DNA from 4 places in the Bacillus sp. AP8 genome. Region 3 is predicted to be linked to each of the others. Evidence: predicted binding sites of a transcription regulator. Region 3 holds the regulator's gene; each other region holds the start of a gene.
What was found. Region 3 encodes Rex, which represses fermentation and respiration genes when NADH is low (regulators of the CRP and FNR family bind a similar motif). Its sites were predicted from a motif close to TTGTGAAATATTTCACAA; they were not measured.
Positions count from the first base shown of each region.

Region 1: the regulator Rex is predicted to act here: its motif matches at 2,423-2,440, upstream of qoxA (cytochrome aa3 quinol oxidase subunit II).
Region 2: the regulator Rex is predicted to act here: its motif matches at 1,854-1,871, upstream of adhE (bifunctional acetaldehyde-CoA/alcohol dehydrogenase).
Region 4: the regulator Rex is predicted to act here: its motif matches at 1,877-1,894, upstream of BN349_RS16645 (L-lactate dehydrogenase).

Region 1 covers NZ_CAPG01000038.1:204,813-210,147, reverse strand. Annotated here, with positions in the region: gene qoxB (cytochrome aa3 quinol oxidase subunit I) at 1-1,183, opposite strand, end outside; gene qoxA (cytochrome aa3 quinol oxidase subunit II) at 1,246-2,157, opposite strand; gene BN349_RS11765 (B12-binding domain-containing radical SAM protein) at 2,651-4,372, opposite strand; gene BN349_RS11760 (competence protein ComK) at 5,259-5,335, shown strand, end outside.
Region 2 covers NZ_CAPG01000034.1:14,465-19,799, reverse strand. Annotated here, with positions in the region: gene trhA (PAQR family membrane homeostasis protein TrhA) at 1-56, shown strand, start outside; gene BN349_RS08170 (phosphotransferase enzyme family protein) at 308-1,309, shown strand; gene BN349_RS08160 (hypothetical protein) at 1,582-1,809, shown strand; gene adhE (bifunctional acetaldehyde-CoA/alcohol dehydrogenase) at 1,918-4,539, shown strand; gene BN349_RS08150 (hypothetical protein) at 4,632-4,847, opposite strand.
Region 3 covers NZ_CAPG01000092.1:4,502-9,836, forward strand. Annotated here, with positions in the region: gene BN349_RS21765 (ABC-F family ATP-binding cassette domain-containing protein) at 1-1,324, opposite strand, end outside; gene BN349_RS21770 (redox-sensing transcriptional repressor Rex) at 1,918-2,598, shown strand; gene BN349_RS21775 (YdiK family protein) at 2,726-2,935, opposite strand; gene BN349_RS21780 (CPBP family intramembrane glutamic endopeptidase) at 2,932-3,672, opposite strand; gene groES (co-chaperone GroES) at 4,001-4,285, shown strand; gene groL (chaperonin GroEL) at 4,337-5,335, shown strand, end outside.
Region 4 covers NZ_CAPG01000070.1:12,364-17,698, reverse strand. Annotated here, with positions in the region: gene pflB (formate C-acetyltransferase) at 1-683, opposite strand, end outside; gene BN349_RS16650 (C40 family peptidase) at 1,106-1,564, opposite strand; gene BN349_RS16645 (L-lactate dehydrogenase) at 1,965-2,915, shown strand; gene motA (flagellar motor stator protein MotA) at 3,152-3,943, shown strand; gene motB (flagellar motor protein MotB) at 3,936-4,706, shown strand; gene BN349_RS16625 (thiol-disulfide oxidoreductase DCC family protein) at 5,164-5,335, opposite strand, start outside.

The DNA.
Region 1 (5,335 bases), on a different contig from region 3:
TTATTCCTCCAAGTGTGAAGATCGGAATGAAGGCTAATGAGTATAGCATTGGCGTCGTAATTTCAATCTTACCTTTATAAAGTGTTGCTAACCAGTTAAAGATTTTTACACCGGTAGGTACTGCGATTAACATTGTTGTAATCGAGAAGAATGAGTTAACCAGTGCTCCTTGACCCATTGTATAGAAATGGTGAACCCATACAGTGAATGATAGAAGTGAAATGGCAACCATACTAATAACCATCGATTTATAACCATACAGGTTTTTTCTAGCGAAAGTTGAAATAACTTCACTGAAAATACCGAATGCAGGCAAGATAACGATATAAACTTCAGGGTGACCCCATACCCAGAAAAGGTTGGCCCAAAGCATATCCATACCGCCATCAGTCATTGTAAAGAATTGAGTTCCAAATAAACGGTCAAACATCATCATAGCTAATGCAACTGTTAGAACAGGGAAAGCGAAAAGGATAATGATACATGTAATTAAAATAGACCATGTAAACATTGGCATTTTCATTAATGTCATACCAGGTGCACGCATTTTAAGGATTGTAGTGATAAAGTTAACACCGGTTATCATCGTACCAAGACCAGAAATTTGCAGTGATAAACTATAATAGTTTGTTCCTACTGTCGGACTGAACTGCTCACTTGCTAGTGGGAAATAAGAAGTCCATCCAGCATCAGGAGATCCACCGAAAATAAATGAAACATTTAATAATATACATCCAGCAACGAATAGCCAGAAGCTTACAGCATTTAAATATGGAAATGCAACGTCACGTGCACCAATTTGTAAAGGAATAACGATATTCATTAGTCCGATAACGAATGGCATTGCCATAAAGATAATCATAACTAAGCCGTGTGTTGTAAAAATTTCATTATAATGTTGAGGATCTAACAGTCCATTTTCAGGAATTGCTGTTTGAGCTCTCATCATTATTGCATCTACTCCACCACGGAACAACATAATTAATGCAACAAAAATGTACATAATGCCGATTCGTTTATGATCGACGGTTGTAAGCCATTCATCTTTCAACCAGCGCCATTTTTTAAAATAGGTGAGTCCAGCAACTACTGCTATACCGCCAATTACAATACTAATCGTTGCTGCGATAATAAATGGATCACCGTGTAAAAAAAGAAAATAATCTTCCCATTTCACATTCACTTTGAGTAGCTCCTTTCTTAAAAGCTGTATTTTGGTGATACTTTTGATATGAAACAATCATTTTAATGTTCTGAATGATCTTGTGAATCCATGTCCATATCTTCAGGCATATCAGTATCTTCACTATCACCATGATTATGTGATGAATTTCTTCCTTCTGGAGGAGGGCTAAAATCTAAGTGAGTAGAAGAATAAGATTGTCTACCGACAAAGTCTGTATCTAGTAATTTATTAAATTTCTTTTCTGTAAGTTTAGGTTCATTCTCTTTTACATCTTGAACCCATTGGTCAAAATCTTTAGCTGTCATAGATAATGCTTCGAAATGCATTTTTGCAAAACCTTTACCTGTAAAGCTAGAGTTTTTACCTTCCATTGACATCGGAGTTTCTGCAACATAAGTTACTTTGGTAACCATGTCACTCATTCCGTATTTTTGTCCACCAAGTTGTGGAATCCATAAACTTGAAATTGGACCAAAAGAGTAGATACGGAATTCTACTGGACGGTCTATTGGCATATTCACATAGTTAACTGTTTCAATTCCTTCTTCAGGATAGCTAAAATGCCATTTCCAATCTGAAGATGCTGCGTAAATAACCAATGGTTTGTCATTTTCATAACCCTTTGGTGTACCTTCATGCTGATATGTTGTTTTAACTGTAATAACAGAAAGAAAAATTACGATTACGATTGGAATTGCAGTCCACGTAATTTCTAATGCTTTACTACCTTCCATATGTGGAGGCTCGTAATCCTTTGGTTGTTTTGAAGCTCTGTACTTAATTAACATAAAGGCGAATAATGCACAGACAATCGCTAATATTGCGAATAGGATTATTGCCGAAGTGTTGATGGTTTTAGACAACATTTCGGAAACTGGACCATTAGGTCTGAATACCACAGCTCTCTCACAACCAGAAAGTAAGACAGTTGCTAAGAGAAAAGAAGTGATGAGTGCCAATTTCGTTTTCATGCTTGTACCCCTTTCTTAAGTAATAATTATTCAATAATGAATTCCCCATTTAGAGAATGCAATAGCTACAATATAGATCTGTTCATTGTTAATGATCATAACTAAACATTGTTGATCGATGTTGTAACTATTTAGGTATAATGTTTCTCTATACTCATACCCCAAATTAAACTATATTAACTTCATTAAGAAATTACAAACAATTAGAATTTGTGACAATTTTACGAAGGGTATAATTGGGAAATATTAGTTGATTTTATTTACATTGTGAAAAGGTTAATAAGAGAAAATAGGTTAAAAATGTTAATTTAATAGTTATAAAGAAGTGCGTTTATTTTATCAGAATAAAATGTTTATTTTGAATTTTTGTATAAAAAACCTTGTTAAAACAATAGTTTAACAAGGTTTCGGATGGTGGATTAGAGTGAAAATGCTGAAAAGGATAATGGTTCTAAAATACTATCTCATTTAACTTGTGACAGCTTTTTGAATTTTAAATATTAGCAGAAAATACCTTACTACCATCTCCTGTTGGACTGAAATATGCAAGTAAAAAGGAATTTGTGTTATTTTCGTCAGTCTTTGTTGAAATTTTTTCTAACATAGTATGCTTGTACAAATCTCTTTCACTTAAATGAAGACTCATAAATTCAGTTCCAAGTACGTCTGGAGATTCAAAAATCTTCTTATAAATTTGCGCTTTTTCTTCTTTTGTTAAGATAGGCTCCCACCAGGTGCTTCTTGGTTTATACTTTTGACTTGCTAAATAATCATATTTCATCAGATCAATGATTCGATTATTTTCTTCAATATGAAGCTCTTTAAGAAAAAGTTGTAATCTTCTAAATAGATCTTCAAGTTGATGACCTATTTTTGACCAGCCTTTTTCTTCCCAAAATGAGCCGAAGTCCTGAAAAAAGTCGAATGGTGTAGGGAAGACCTTACCAGTTAAATAATGAATGGTTTTATCCATACGATGGTCATTCCAATATTTTTCTAATACGTCTTCTACTTGTTTAATTCTAATGATATCTTCAAATGATAAAACCTTATTAGCGACAATTTCATAAGGCGCATAGTCACTAAAAATATATCCATATTCTTTACTTTGAATTCTAAGACCTGTTCCTCTCAGCATTTTAAGAAAGCCTAATTGTAGCTCTTCTGGCTGTAAAGCAAAAACATCATTAAAGGTTTTCTTAAAGGAATCATAATTTTCTTCAGGTAAACCAGCAATTAAATCAAGATGCTGATCAATTTTACCACCTTCTTTAACCATGGTTACTGTTCGAGTTAGTTTTTCAAAATTTTGTTTTCTTTTTACTAGCTCATTTGTATAGTCATTCGTTGATTGTACGCCAATTTCAAAACGGAATAATCCAGCTGGAGCATTGTCATTTAAAAATTGAATAACCTCTGGTCTCATAATATCCGCAGTAATCTCAAATTGGAATACATTACCGGGTAAGTGCTCGTCAATCAAAAATTGAAACATTTCCATAGCATAGCTGCGGCTTATATTAAATGTACGATCAACAAATTTGATCGTTTTGGCTCCATTTTTCATTAAGAAGCGTATATCTTCTTTAATTGTTTCTCGATCAAAATATCTTACTCCAACTTCAATAGAGGATAAGCAAAATTGACAATTGAATGGACATCCTCTACTCGTCTCGATATACACTACTCGTTTAGATAAGCTTGCAAGGTCTTCGGAAAAACGATAAGGAGATGGAATTTCTTTTAAGTTAAGTTTTTCATTTGGAAGCTTCATTATTTTTTTGCCGTTTTCCATATACGCAATTCCGTTAATATTTGAAATATTTTCATTTCCATTCAAGTAGGTTAATAGCTGTTTAAATATCTTTTCACCTTCACCTATTACGAAATAGTCTACCGTTGGAATTTTTTCTATCCATTCTTCTACATCGTAAGAGACTTCAGGACCTCCAAATATAATTTTGATATTTGGATCGATTTTCTTTAATAGGTGAACAACTTTTATCGTTTCTTCAATATTCCAAATATAACAACTAAAACCGATGACATCAGGTTTTTTATTATATAAATCAGTTACGATATTAATAATAGGATCTTTGATTGTATATTCAGCTATTTCTACATCGTATTCAGGAGCAGCATATGCCTTAAGGTATCGTATTGACAAGCTAGTATGAATATATTTGGCATTCAATGTTGCGGCGATAATTTTCATATTATAGGTAGACTCCTTTCTGTGGCGAACTCGATAGTATTTTATCATAGTATAGTCTGAAACCTATATTATGAAACAATAAAGGATATTAGAATGTGGAAAGAAAGATGGAGCATATTGAAATAGAGTAGTAAAAATAATATGTGTCTTTTATATGAAATTTATTTCACTGCGACTTTTATAAAGGAATAGGTGAAACTTAGCAATAATAAGCAAGAAAATGGAAGTATAGCATTAAAGAAAATATCTTATTATACTCTATTTCGATAAAATGTAAATACTTAGGTATTTTTACTTATTTAAAAAGTAATTTTGGTTGACGAAATAAAAGGAAAATATAGTAAAATATATTTACAAAAAAGTAATAAATTGTAATAATCAAAATATAAATGTCGAATAAATATTGTATATTTTTGTAAGTTTAATAAACCTATCATGAGTGAAAATTTATACAGTTACTAACTACAAAATGTTTAACACCTCGAATAATCAACGGAAATGACGACTTTTCATACCTCTAGTATTAAAACAAACCAAAGACTTCGCTTAATAGAACAAAAATTCTTAAAAATATATTAATTTTTTCCGAATATACATACTTCATAATTCATTTTTATGAAATACATCATAAGAATGATGCTATATTGTCTTATTTCTAGAAGCATTCTTTTTGTGTGAGTAATTACCTATTTTTGTTTGTGGTGAAATGATGAATAAGGGAGGTGAATAGTAATGTGAAAATAAGAGGATTGAATCCCTTAAGCATTCCAGTCGAAACGATTGCTTAAGGGAAGGAACAGTTGGATATACCAACTTATTGTTAGTATATCCCTTTTTAGCGATTTATGGAAATAAATAATTTTTACTAAAAAGGAGGAAAGATAGTATGAGTAGTAGCGAAAGCTATTGTTTAAGTAAAGACACGATTAGCATTATACCGTATACGGATAATCATGGTAATTT
Region 2 (5,335 bases), on a different contig from region 3:
GCTCAATTTCTCACTTTTTCGCCGTTTTATTCTATGTGACACCTATTAGAATATAAATTAACTCCATTAACTGTTATGAATATCAACATAGAAAACTGTTCTTAGTGAACAGTTTTTTTATTAAGCTGTTATCACTATTTGTTGCTTCTGAACAAGTAGTGATGACAGCTTGGGTTGAATTCCGCTCCAATCGACTTATATACGCAACAAAATAATATAAAACTATAAACTTTTAGAAATTAGTCTTTAATATAGATATACTTTAATATATGAATATGTGAATAAGAAATCTTAGGAAAGTAGGTGTATGATGGAGGCAGCTGTTCAAGCGCTTTTTTCAGATGAAATTATACATTTTGGGTTAAATCAGTTCTCAGTAGATATAGCATCATTAAAAAAACTAGGTGAATTTGAAAGTTATATATTTGAAGGTATGAAGGATAATCAAGCAGTGATTCTTCGTTATACTCACAGCTCTCATCGTAATAGACAACAAATATTATCTGAAATAGACTGGGTATCCTATTTGAAAAGCAATAGAGTGAATGTATATGAACATTATCGTTCTATAAATGATCGTTATCTTGAAAGTGTCTTGGCACTTGATGGAAGTGAATTTTATGTATGTTGCTATGAAAAACTTCCAGGAGTAAGAGTGGAAGTCAACATGATTATGGAAAATTCTGATTTAATCGTTAAATGGGGAGAAGTAATTGGTGAAATGCATAGTATTACAACTACTTATAAACCCTCAATTCATGTAGGAAAAAGATTAGAATGGTACGAAGAGGAGCTTCTTGATTTACATCAATATAAAGTCAAAGACCAAACAATTCGTTATGGTCAATCTATCGTAAAAAGTCTTTGTAAATTAAAAAAGAACAGTGAAAATTATGGATTAATTCACTCTGATTTACATTCAGGAAATTTTACGTATGATCAAGGGGATTTGTATATTTTTGATTTTGATGATTGCTCATACCACTGGTTTGCAAGTGATATAGCAATTCCTTTATACTATACAGTGTTATCCCGAAGTTTTCAGTTTAAAGATGGAGAGCAAGACTTTGCTTATTATTTTATGAAGTATTTCCTAGAAGGCTATAGAAAAAATCACTTTATTACTCAGGACGACCTTAAAACAATACCTCTTTTTCTAAAATTAAGAGATATCACTTTACTTTCAGTTATGCTTAAAAAATTTGATTTAGATAATCTGAGTGATAGTGAAGCAAGACTTTATCAATCAGTAAAACATCGAGTAGATAATGAAGTCTCAATTGTTAATGTAAATTGGAGTGAAATATAAAGAAGAAGACATAAAGGGAAGGAGATATATAACCTATCCTTTATGTCTTCTTTATTAGATTAAATAATGATAAGTTATCTATAATAAATGCTAATAATTGAATGGAGTAGAAAAAAATTAGGTGAAATTTCTGTAATTGGTTAATAAAGGATTGAATTTTACGAAAATGACAAAGATTGTTCAATATTTCACAAAGTTTTACACACAAAAACCGTATATAATAATTTTTGTAGAGAGAGAGAAGCTTCACAAGAGAAGAAGGAGTGATTTTTATGATGGTATGTGAATGGAAGCCATTTACAACAGACATGAAAACCTACACAAGAGAAGATATCGAAGAATTAACAGGTGATGAATTTGAAGCAATGAGATTCGATGAAGGAGCTGAATTTCCTTCAATTATCTGGACTACAAACTTTGTTTGTATAGTAAAAGAAAATGCAAGAATGATTAGTGATATTTCGATAACAAAAATTCCGCGTAATCCAGTTTGTGAGTAATTTGTGTTTTGCTAGCGAAAAGCTAGTTATATTTTAAACACAATATGCTCAACATTTCACAAACTTTTTAGTTCATAAAAAATGTTATTTATTAGGAGGAAGGCCATTATGAAAGAAGTAGTAAAAGCAGTTCCATCTAACCCTGTAAAAGAAGAAAATAATGTTCAAAGAATGATAGATGAATTAGCAGCCAAAGGACAAAAAGCCCTAAAACAATTCATGGACTATGATCAAGAACAAATTAATAACATTGTAAAAGAAATGGCTTTAGCTGGTTTAGATCAGCATATGCAATTAGCTAAAATGGCTGTTGAAGAAACTGGTCGTGGAGTTTATGAAGATAAAATTATTAAAAATATGTTTGCAACAGAATATGTATATCATAATGTGAAATATGATAAAACGGTTGGAATTATTAATGAAAGCAAACAAGATGAAGTATATGAAATTGCAGAACCTGTTGGTGTAATTGCTGGTGTTACGCCAGTAACGAATCCAACATCTACTACTATGTTTAAAGCAATAATAGCTATTAAAACTAGAAATCCAATTATTTTCGCATTCCATCCTTCAGCACAAAAATCAAGTAGTGCTGCTGCTAAAATCTTACTTGATGCAGCTGTAAAAGCAGGAGCTCCTGAAGATTGCATACAATGGATAGATGCACCATCTATTGAAGCTACTAAACTATTAATGAATCATAAAGATGTAGCCCTTGTATTAGCAACAGGTGGAGCAGGAATGGTTCGTTCTGCTTATAGTACTGGTAAACCAGCTTTAGGTGTAGGACCTGGTAACGTTCCTTGTTATTTTGAAAAAACTGCAAATATCAAACGTGCCGTAAATGATTTAATCCTTTCTAAAACGTTTGATAACGGTATGATTTGTGCTTCAGAGCAAGCTGTTATTATTGATAAAGAAATATACCAAGAGGCAAAAAATGAATTAATCTATCATGGTTGTCATTTCTTGACTGCAGAAGAAAAGAAAAAAGTTGAAAAATTAGTAATCGATGAAAATAAATGTGCAGTAAACCCTGATATCGTTGGTAAACCAGCATATGTTATCGCTAAAATGGCTGGTGTAACTGTACCTGAAGATACAAAAATCTTAATAGCTGAATGCAAATCGGTTGGACCACAAGAACCACTTTCAAGAGAAAAACTATCTCCAGTATTAGCATGTTTCCAATCAAACAGTACTGAACAAGGCATCCGACTAGCTGAAGAAATGTTAGAGTTCGGTGGACTTGGTCATTCAGCAGTTATCCATTCAGAGAATCAAGAAGTGATTGAAAAATATGGTTTACGAATGAAAGCTTGCCGTATAATCGTTAATGCTCCATCATCACAAGGGGCAATTGGAGATATATACAATGCGTATATGCCTTCATTAACACTTGGATGTGGTTCATACGGTAATAACTCAGTAAGTCAAAACGTGTCAACAGTACACTTATTAAATATTAAAAAGATGGCGAAGAGAACTGTGAATATGCAATGGTTTAAAATTCCACCAAAAATTTATTTCGAAAAAAACGCTATTCAGTATTTAGCAAAAATGCCAAATATCTCAAAAGCATTTATTGTAACAGATGAAGGTATGGTTAAATTAGGCTACGTAGATCGTATTCTATACTATTTAAGAAAACGTCCAGATTACGTTCATTGTGAGATCTTCTCTGATGTAGAGCCAGATCCATCAATTGAAACAGTAATGAAAGGCGCGGAAATGATGAAGACCTTTAAGCCAGATGTTATTATTACACTTGGTGGTGGTTCGGCGATGGATGCTGCAAAAGGAATGTGGCTATTCTATGAGCACCCTGAAGTATCATTCCATGGCTTAAAACAAAAATTCTTAGATATTCGTAAGCGTGTATTTAAATATCCAAGCTTAGGAAAACATGCACAATTTGTAGCCATCCCAACAACATCTGGTACTGGATCAGAAGTTACAAGCTTCTCAGTTATTACAGATAAAGAAAACAATGTAAAATATCCATTAGCTGATTATGAATTAACACCAGATGTAGCTATTATCGATCCACAATTTGTTATGACTGTACCACCAACTGTTACAGCAGACACAGGTCTTGATGTATTAACTCATGCTATTGAAGCTTATGTTTCTAACATGGCAAATGATTATACAGACGGTTTAGCTATGAAAGCAATCGAATTAGTGTTCAAATACCTTCCACGAGCATACCGAAACGGTAGTACAGATGAAGTAGCTCGAGAAAAAATGCATAATGCTTCAACGATTGCTGGTATGGCATTTGCAAATGCATTTTTAGGTATTAACCATAGTTTAGCTCACAAAATGGGAGCAGAATTCCATATTGCACATGGAAGAGCTAATGCTATCTTAATGCCACATGTTATCCGTTACAATGCGACAAAACCAAAGAAATTTACTGCATTCCCTAAATATGAGCATTTTATTGCAGATCAACGCTATGCTGAAATAGCAAAAATGTTAGGACTACCATGTAAAACTACTGAAGAAGGTGTAGAAAGCCTTGTTCAAGCTATCATTAAACTTGCAAAAGAAATGAATGTAACAATGAGTATTGCTGATTGTGGCGTTTCTAAAGCTGAGTTTGAAAGTAAGGTAGATTACCTAGCTGATAAAGCATTTGAAGATCAATGTACAACAGCAAATCCAAAGCTACCTCTAGTTACTGAGTTAGCTGAGATTTACAGACAAGCTTATAAAGGAGTTTAATCCTTTATATAAATTATCTTCTCTTTTTGACCCTATCACATGTTGATAGGGTTCTTTTTTTGTAGAATCTTCATGAATAAACAACCTAGGGATTAATGATAAAAAGGAAGTGTATTATGAATAAAAGCTGTTTTAAAGAGTAAATATTGATAACGAAATTCTTCAAAAGACATCTCATGTGTCTCAAAATCATATCGTTCTAGAAATGCTTCTACAATTTCCTCTCCATCATGAAATAAATTTGTGACATGTAGTTTATATGAAAAATGATCCAGCATCGGTACATAAGTAAAAAAATGAGAATGCATAAAAATAACTCCTTATATGAAATAAATACTGTCTTATTTTGTGTATACTTACAAAATTGTATGCTTATATCTATAAAAGAGCGCTATTTAATAAATTTCCGTTGAATGTTAATGGCTTATGATTTCAATAATTAAATATATTAATATAATATACTTAATTCTGTTGTCACTTGCTGTTTGAAGATATTTAAAAATATCTTCGGAATTTGCACATAAAATGATTTAGAATGTTACGTTGTTCACAAAATTGAAACAAATTAGTTGACTGTTAAATATTTTAATATTAAAATGTACACATGAATAATATTTTTAAATATTTTTCTTTTAAAATAATTTCTGAAATAAATGAAAAAAAGTTAGAGGGGTCTAGTTTATTTTAGTAATAGAATTAAGGAATAAATGAAAATATTGTTTATGTGCTCTTTTTGCTAGATTGTTTGTTAGATAAGGTAACTGGTTTTTGAAATAATGATGACTTGTCATAATTG
Region 3 (5,335 bases):
ATACGTCGTCTCCAGAGAATAAGAAGTTTCCAAGGACAGTTCTAATATCTTTTTCATTTGTTAATGGGTATTCATCCCAAAGTTCATTTAATACTTTTTTATTAGAAGATAAATTGGCTTGCTCTTGATCATAATAGCCAATTTCAATATTTGAGCCAAAGGAAATTTGTCCATTAATAGCTTGAAGTCGACCAATAATAGTTTTTAATAACGTTGTTTTTCCAACACCATTTGGTCCTACTAATGCAATACTATCGCCTTTTGTTATGGCTATATTAATGTGTTTAGAAATGGCCTGATCATTAAAGCCGATACTTACATCAGAGATAGTTGAGACGATATGTCCTGTAGGTTTATTGACTTTAAATGAGAAAGAGGCGGATTTTTCATCACCTTGAGGACGGTCCATTATTTCCATCCTGTCTAATTGCTTGCGCCTGCTTTGAGCTCTTTTAGTAGTAGTTGCTCTAGCGATATTTTTTTGGATAAAATCATTTAATTTAGCAATTTCCTCTTGCTGTTTTTCAAACTGCTTCATTTCTCGTTGGTAGTCTTCTGCCTTGCGTTCAAGATAATAGCTATAATTTCCATGATACTTTTTAATCGTATGTCTAGATAATTCATAAATGACAGAAACGACCTTATCCATAAAATAACGGTCATGGGATACGATTAGTACTGCACCCTTGTAATTTTGTAAGTATTGTTCTAGCCAAGTTAATGTTTCAATATCTAAATGATTGGTAGGTTCATCAAGGATGAGAAGGTCTGGTTGTGAGAGCAATAGTTTCCCTAAAGCTAATCTTGTTCGTTGTCCGCCACTTAACGAAGAAATGGGGGTTGCATAATCGAACTGCTGAAATTGAAGACCATGTAAAACAGATCGGATATCTGCTTCGTATTGATATCCTCCTTTTTCTTTAAAAGAAATTTGCAGCTCATCATAGTCTTTTAAAACTTTTTGATATTTTTCATCGTTGTTATACGTCTCTGGTAATGTCATTTGATGTTCTAGTGATCGTAATTGCTGTTCAAGTTGAATTAATGGTGTATATACGGTTAACATTTCATCCCAAATGGAGCGCTCAGAATGTAAACCCGTATTCTGTGCTAGATAACCTAAAGATAAATCCTTTGGCTTTATTATTTCTCCATCATCATAGGACATTTGATCAGCAATGATTTTTAACAAGGTTGATTTTCCGGCACCATTTCTTCCTACTAGACCTATACGATCCCTTTTTTGTACTTCTAGCTTTATATCAGAAAGGATTTGCTCAGCTCCATAATATTTCGATAATTTATTTACTTGTAACACAATCATATTATTCACCTCAGTTGTCTTACTGATAGTGTATACGAAACACACTATTGGAGCAATTAAAGGAATATAAATTGTGAAAAACAGTACAAACTGTGGCACAAAATTGTGAAAATAGTGTATCATCAATGTAAAGGGGGTAATAGATGGGAGAAGTAACTTAATCAGTTGGATTGGTAAAGTTAAGATTGGGATAAAAGAGACCAGTTAAACGGGTAACAAAGCCATTGGTAGACAAAAGCTTTGTTACACCTGAAAAAGGGGATGTTCTTTCTATGAAATGGAATGTTAATAAGAGGATTGCTTAATCCATACTTATTCATCCATTCTGTTATACTTAATGAAATCAAAAAGGCATAGAAAGTTCATAATTATATTATATTTTGCGCAATTATTAATTTTAAATGTTTCGAACATTATTACTGTGGAAGCGTTTACAACTGTTTTTGCAATAATTACATTATGTGCATATGACAAGATAAAGGTATAATTATTGAATTAAATATTTTCGAGTAGGAATAGTAAGAAATTCAAGCCCTGATTATTATAGATAATTTATTGAACTTTAAGAGCAATTATAATGGGGGGAGCAGATTATGCCACAGGAAAACATAAAAATTCCTCAAGCAACAGCAAAGAGATTACCTTTGTATTATCGTTTTTTGAAAAATTTACATTCGTCAGGAAAGCAACGTGTTTCATCAGCTGAACTAAGTGAAGCTGTAAAAGTAGATTCCGCTACAATTCGTAGAGATTTTTCTTATTTTGGAGCGTTAGGTAAAAAAGGTTACGGTTATAACGTAAATTATTTATTATCTTTTTTTAGAAAGACACTTGATCAAGATGAATTAACGAAAGTCGCATTAATTGGGGTAGGAAATTTAGGGACTGCTTTTTTGCATTATAATTTTTTGAAAAACAATAATACGAAGATTGAAATGGCTTTTGATGTTGATAAGGAAAAAATCGGTACAAAAATAGGTGACGTTACCATTTTTGACATGGATGAAATGGAAGAGATTCTACAAAAAGAAGGAGTAACGGTTGCAATCCTAACCGTCCCAGCTCCTGTAGCACAACCTATCACGGATCGTTTAGTTGGTGCTAATGTAAAAGGAATCTTAAACTTTACACCAGCAAGATTAAATGTTCCACTTTCTATTCGTGTCCATCATATTGATTTAGCGGTAGAATTACAATCGCTTGTATATTTCTTAAAGCACTACCCAATAGAAGATATACATGACATCGAATTAGAGCATCAAGAACAGGAATAGAAAAGAGGTTATCTGAAGGTAATATATCATTTATCTTTAGATAACCTCTTCTTCATTTCAAGCTTATATGATGTTTTATAAAATCATATAAGCTTATAATGAGTAATCAGAGTATAGATGCCATTATTTAAGGTTTCTTTTTTTGCATTCTCTTTAACCGGAAATGTAGCATTACTAAACGGATTCCAGATCCGAAATCAATGGTTGCTAAAAATACTATTAGGAATGATAATACATTCCATCCATCGGCTGATACATAATTAATAGCCAGAGCAGTAAAAATGATTCCAAGTATGATGTAAATGATACCTGAAGTTAAGGGTGACTGACGTCTCATAGTAATCCTCCAATAAAGCTTTGCACTTGTTCGACTTGTTTCATCATATCTTCTATTTGATCTTGGAACATTAGCTGCACAATAACAACTGTAGTGTTCATCATGACATGAGCAAAAATCGGTACTATAATTCGTTTTGTTTTAACGTATAGGAATGCAAAGGTGAATCCCATAGCGGTGTATAGAATGATATGCTCAAATTCTAGATGTGCTAAACCAAATATGATCGAACTAATTAATGCGGCTAATATAAAATTCATTTTTTTATAAAGAGAACCAAAAATAATTTTTCTAAATATCAATTCTTCTAGTATTGGTCCAACTATAGAAGTTATTATAGCAAATGATGGAACAGAAGAAATCACATTTACAAGGGTTTGAGTATTTTCGGAGCCTACTTCGATTCCAATTAATCTTTCTATATTTGCTGCAATAGTTTGAGCGAAGAAAGCTAGAAAAATTCCCGCTATAGCCCAAAGAATGGACATACCCACTGGTGCAGGAGGTTCATTTCTTATCCAACTAGCTGAACCAAAATCCTTTCTCATTAAAATCAGTGTAATAATTAAAGCTACGATAAAGCTAAATATAGACCAATAGGCAGTAGCATAGATATTTATCGTATTTTCAGAAGCTCCCATTGCAAGACCAATATATTTAAAGAGAGGAGCACCAATAATACCGGATAATTGCATGGCAATATACACCATGATGACATACCAATATTCTTTTTTCACACTATTATCTCCTTTTGAAGTTACATATCTATTATTGTACTTCTTTTTGATGAAAGGTTACAAACCATTCCTTTTTTCAAATTCTATAAAATTTTCTTTTTGCAAAATTTTATTATAAAAGAGAGTAATTTGTAGCATACTGTAGAAGGTTTAGATCACTTAGGAAGAATATTGTTGGAATCTGTTGAAGGGAAGGGATTTTTTTTAAAGACAAATACTTGAAAAATAGTGCGAATTTATTTATTATATTAATTGTGTTAGCACTCAATATAGTTGAGTGCTAATAATAGAAAAATTTTATGAATTGTTATTGAGGAGGGTGTTTTTCTTGTTAAAACCATTAGGTGATCGCGTTATTATTGAACTAGTTCAATCAGAAGAAAAAACTGCAAGTGGTATCGTATTACCAGATACTGCAAAGGAAAAACCTCAAGAAGGTAAAATTGTAGCAGTAGGTGCTGGAAATGTACTTGATAACGGTGAGCGAGTAGCCTTAGAGGTTGCTGTTGGCGATCGTATCATCTTCTCAAAATATGCTGGTACTGAAGTGAAATATGAAGGTACTGAATACTTAATCTTACGTGAATCAGACATCTTAGCAGTAATTGGCTAATACTATACTTATTTATTAATAAACGTGAATATTCTAGGGAGGTAATGAAACATGGCTAAAGATATTAAATTTAGTGAAGAAGCTCGCCGTTCGATGCTTCGTGGTGTAGATGCTCTTGCAAATGCAGTAAAAGTTACTCTTGGACCTAAAGGACGTAACGTGGTTCTTGAGAAAAAATTCGGTTCACCACTTATTACAAATGATGGTGTAACAATTGCAAAAGAAATCGAATTAGAAGATGCTTTTGAAAACATGGGAGCTAAACTAGTTGCTGAAGTAGCAAGCAAAACAAATGATATTGCTGGTGACGGTACAACTACTGCAACAGTTCTTGCTCAAGCGATGATTCGTGAAGGCTTAAAGAACGTTACAGCTGGCGCTAACCCAATGGGTATCCGTAAAGGTATTGAAAAAGCGGTTAAAGAAGCTGTTTCTGAATTACAAGCTATTTCTAAGCCAATCGAAAACAAAGAATCTATCGCACAAGTAGCGGCTATTTCTGCAGCTGATGAAGAAGTAGGTCAATTAATTGCTGAAGCGATGGAGCGCGTTGGAAACGACGGAGTTATTACAATTGAAGAATCTAAAGGTTTCACAACTGAGTTAGATGTTGTAGAAGGTATGCAATTCGATCGTGGGTATGCATCTCCATACATGGTAACAGATTCTGATAAAATGGAAGCTGTTTTAGAAAATCCATATATTTTAATCACTGACAAAAAAGTGGGAAGCATTCAAGAAATCCTACCAGTTCTTGAGCAAGTGGTTCAACAAGGTAAACCTTTATTAATCATTGCTGAAGATGTTGAAGGGGAAGCTCTTGCAACGCTTGTAGTGAACAAACTTCGTGGAACATTCAATGCAGTGGCTGTTAAAGCTCCTGGATTCGGTGACCGTCGTAAAGCGATGCTTGAAGATATCGCTGCACTAACTGGCGGAGAAGTAATCACTGAAGAACTTGGTCGTGACCTTAAATCTGCTGGTATCGAGTCACTAGGACGTGCAGCAAAAGTTGTTGTTACAAAAGAAAACACAACAATTGTTGAAGGT
Region 4 (5,335 bases), on a different contig from region 3:
TGAGCTGCAGCCATTTCTTTTAATTCATTTAATGAACGAATTTGTTCAGAAAGTTCTTCGCGAAGACGAATTGTATCTTCTGACATTACTTTAGCTGTGTTTTTAAGATCTTTTTTCTTTTCGTTGATTAAGAAGTCTACACCGTATAAAGCTACACGACGGTAGTCACCAATAATACGTCCACGACCATAAGCATCTGGAAGACCAGTGATGATACCAGCTTTACGAGCTAATTTCATTTCATCAGTGTATGCATCGAATACACCTTGGTTGTGAGTTTTACGATATTTTGTGAAAATTTCTTTTACTTCTTCATCTACGTGGAAGCCGTAAGATTCAGCAGCTTGCTCAGCCATACGAATTCCGCCGAATGGTTGTAATGAACGTTTGAATGGTGCATCAGTTTGGAAACCTACAACTGTTTCTAACTCTTTGTTTAAGTATCCAGGACCGTGAGAAGTAATAGTAGAAACGACTTTAGAATCTAAATCTAAAACCCCACCTGCTTCACGTTCTTTTTTATTTAAATCCATTACTTGAGCCCAAAGCTTTGTAGTTGCTTCTGTAGGACCTGCTAAAAATGAATCGTCTTTATCATATACAGTTATGTTATTAATTATGAAATCACGTACATTAACTTCTTTATTCCAAATTCCAGAATTAAAGTTTTTCCATTGTTCCATAGTGAATTCCACCTTCCATCTTTATATATTAAACAGATATTAAAATGTTTATATAACAGTTTCTAAATATAGAATACACTCTTAATGTGTATTTGAACTTTGGGATTTATGAACTATTTGTGAATTATTGAGCTTGAGAGAGGGGTTTTTCCACATTTTATAGTGAAAAACCCTTTTGTTAGTGCTTACATTTAACAATTATTAGATATACATATTAATATTTCCAGGTTGTGTTACAAAGGAAAATATTTTAAATTGTGCTTTTTTTCTGGTGTTTATCTTTACTGTATTACAAATATTAATGGTCTGTATTATAAAAAAGTAAAAATTATAAATATCTATGGTATAACAGTAATAAGTATAGAAGCAAAAAAGAACCATCTTCAATATATGAAGATGGTTCTTTTTATATGAATCAATCATTAAATTCTTTTTGCGCCGATGTATTTTGGCTTCCAGTAAGAATTTGATAAGGAATCAATTGTTACTCCTTTAGAAGAAGAGGAGTGAATAAATTTATTATTACCTACGTAAATTCCTGTATGTGAAGCGCCTTTTTTATATGTAGTGAAGAATACAAGATCTCCAACTTGAAGATTAGATTTACTAACGGCTTTACCTGTTTGATAGAGTTCGCTAGTTGAACGTGGTAGTTTTTTGCCAATTGCTTTACTATATGTATAGCCAACAAATCCAGAGCAATCAAAGCCACTTGGAGTAGTTCCACCAAATCGATATTTAGTTCCTATGAATTTTTTCCCGGTATTTATGACCTTATTTTGTTCAACTGTTGTAGTAGATGCTGCTTCTGTATAGTTTGGTAATAAAAAGGTAGAAATCAAAGACAAAGCTAAAACTGATGAAACTATTATTTTCTTCATAAAAGCCCCCAAGGTTACTAGATTATCTTGCTCTAGAAATAATATAACAAAAAAATCTGTCAATTATATTTACAAACCTATTAAGTTTTATTACAGAAATATTACATGATGTGACATGAAGTCATATAAATAGTCTTATTTCGATAGTAGGATAGGGGAATTTTATTAAATCTTGATGATTTGTCCTGTTATTAGTGAAATAATAAGGCTAATTAACAGGAAAATATAAAAATCGTGTAATTTTTAGCAGATTAAAACGAACGGTTTACATGAGGAAAATAGGTCAATATAATTAATGTTTGTAGATGATTATTGATCATTATTTCACATATTGAATAATCAGAAAGTATTGTAATTAATGAAACATCCAAATGAAGATTCTATGTAGAGGCGGTATGAAATGAAATATTCAACGAGAAAAGTAGCAATAGTAGGTACTGGTTTTGTAGGAGCAAGCGCAGGTTATTCTTTAGTTAACCAAAACATTTGTGATGAGTTAGTTCTTATAGATATTAATAAAGAGAGAGCATTAGGTGAAGCAATGGATTTACAACACTGTGTAGATTTTACTACTTCACGTACAAAAGTATCCGTCGGAGATTATAAAGATTGTAAGGATATGGACATTGTCATCATTACAGCAGGAGGCCCACCTAAGCCAGGTCAAACACGTTTAGATACTTTAGAGCTAAGTTCAAAAATTGCTAAATCTGTCGTAGAAGGGGTTATGAAAAGCGGATTTGATGGTATCTTTTTAGTGGCTTCTAACCCTGTCGACATTATTACATATCAAGTGTGGAAAGAATCTGGACTCCCTCGTAATCAGGTTCTTGGAACAGGTACATCATTAGATTCCTCTCGTTTGAAATCTATTCTATCACAGCATATTAAAGTTGATCCAAGAAGTATCAACGGATATACATTAGGAGAGCATGGTGATTCTCAATTTGTTGCATGGTCACATTTAACGATTGGTGGAAAGCCATTTATGCAAATTTTAGAGGAGCATAAAGAAATGCTAGGTCATCTTGATTTAGATGAAATTATTGATCAAGTTCGAAAAGCAGGCTTTGAAATCTTAAACCGAAAAGGAACAACATATTATGGTATAGGTTGTGCGCTAGCATCTATAACTCGTTCTATTTTTAATGATGATCATAAAATTATTGCCGTATCGACAATACTTGATGGGGAGTATGGGTATGATAATATCGCCACTGGAGTTCCAGTTATTTTAACACGACAAGGGGTACAAGAAGTGGTTGAGCTGAATTTAACAGATGAGGAAAAGGCTAAATTTGATCAATCAAATAAAATATTAAAAGAATATATGGCATCTATCGGTTATTAATAAAACGATTCTTGCCTCATTTAAGAAAACAGATTACTTAGATTTAGGTAGTCTGTTTTTTAAATTTTAAGCAATAAAGAGATAGTCGTTTTTTACGAATACGAAAGAACTATTTTTTGGAAAAAATACTATAAATATTTGTAAGACAAAGAAATTTTATTAAAACCTCTCATTTATTTAACATTTCTACCGATATGATATGTAGAAAAGAAATTATAAAGAGTCGGGTGAGGTAAATGGATAAGACATCAATAATTGGTGTGATATTAGGTATTCTTGCTATTGGTGTTGGGATGGTATTAAAAGGTGTTCATCTATCAGCACTAATAAATCCAGCAGCAATACTAATTATTTTAGTAGGAACAATAGCGGTTATTACAATTGCATTCCCTGCTAGTGAATTAAAAAAATTACCAGCTTTATTTAAGATTATTTTTACAGAAAAAAAACTAGTATCCCCAGAAGAATTGATTAGTACATTTTCTGAATGGGCTGTTATTGCTAGAAAAGAAGGTTTATTAGCACTTGAAGGAATTTCAGAACAAGTTGATGATCCTTTCTTAAAAAATGGTTTAAATTTAGCCGTTGAAGGTCAAAGTGCGGATTACATAAGAGATATATTATCAGAAGAAATAGAGGCTATGGAAGAAAGACATCAATCAGCTGCAGCCATTTTCTCACAAGCAGGAACTTATGCCCCAACTCTTGGAGTATTGGGAGCGGTTGTAGGTTTGATTTCAGCTCTATCTAATATGGGAGACTCAGATGAACTTAGTCTTGCGATATCTGCTGCCTTTGTAGCTACATTATTAGGGATTTTTACAGGATATGTGTTATGGCACCCATTTGCGAATAAGTTAAGACGTAAATCTTTAAGAGAAGTTCATATAAAAAATATGATGATTGAAGGAATCTTATCAATTATAGAAGGAGAGGCACCAAGAACGATAGAGCAAAAACTTACTTCGTATTTGCCAGCCGGAGATCGAAAAAAATGGTTAGAAGGCGAAGTGAAGCGTAATGGCTAGAAGGAAAAAGAAGAAAAAACATGAGGAGCATATGAGCGAATCATGGCTACTTCCATATGCAGATATATTAACGCTACTATTAGCACTATTTGTTGTTCTTTTTTCCATGAGTTCGATTGACGCAAATAAATTTCAAAAATTATCTCGTGCGTTTAACGATGTTTTCGTAGGTGGCACGGGTGTCATGGAATTTACTAGTCCGATGGAATCTGGTGACCATTCAACAAAAAGTGATAAAGAAGGTTATTTAATAGGTGACAAAAATAAAGAAAATAATCTTGGAGAAAAGGATAAAAAAGAATTATCTGAGTTACAAAATAGAGTGAACCAATATATTAAAAAGAATGATATGTCAGATAAATTGTCTACTACTTTAACTGGTGAAGGTTTGTTAGTTTCTATTCGGGACAATGTATTATTCGAATCTGGTAGTGCAGATGTAAGAGAAGTTGATAAACAATTTGCTCATGAAATTGCAGATTTAATAGTGATGGACCCACCGAGAAGTATCATCATTAGTGGACATACAGATAATGTTCCAATTTCAACATCCAAATTTTCTTCTAATTGGGATTTAAGTGTTATGCGTGCAGTCAATTTTATGAAAATATTACTTGAAAATAAGGATTTAGATCCTGAATGGTTTAGTGCGAAGGGCTTTGGTGAATTTAAACCTATTGCTCCTAATGATACAAAAGAAGGTAGAGCCAAAAATAGGCGTGTTGAAATACTAATTTCTCCAAGAACAGAATTAAATAAGTAGTATATAGGGATAAGGGCATTTCAAATATGATTTTTAATCACTTTTGAAATGCCTTTATCCTTTTTTAGGGTTAACGAATTGAAGAATAGGTATGGACAAAAAAATACCATGACTCTATGGCCATGGCATAATAATGGGGAATTATAAGGTGAACTTAAATGACATGAATAATGTCATAAAGGGTTACTCATTTGCATCTTCTACCTCTTCTGACTTACATAAGCGATCTATCCAAAGGCCCAATCCAATCATACATACAATTGGGATTGAATAGTTTAAAATGTGAAGAAATGTCATATCCATTCCTCCTGAAATTACCTAAAGAGTAGTCCTCTTTGATATTTCTATTATATTGTAAAATTAACAAAAAATACATATTTTTGTAACGAAAAGTTCATAAATTCGTTCGACAAATATCTTGTTTTTCTATTGAACTAACATTGAAATGGGAGGAGTTTTAGGAAAGAAATCTTCTTTTTAAATCATTTGTTGGAAACATGCAAGATGATGACTGCCCCCACCATTTATAACGGTATTTGGCGAGTGTTTTATAGAAAAAGTTGCGAATTGGAGCTGGGATAACGATTCCAATAACGAAGACCTTCCACCAACCATCTAGATGTCGACAA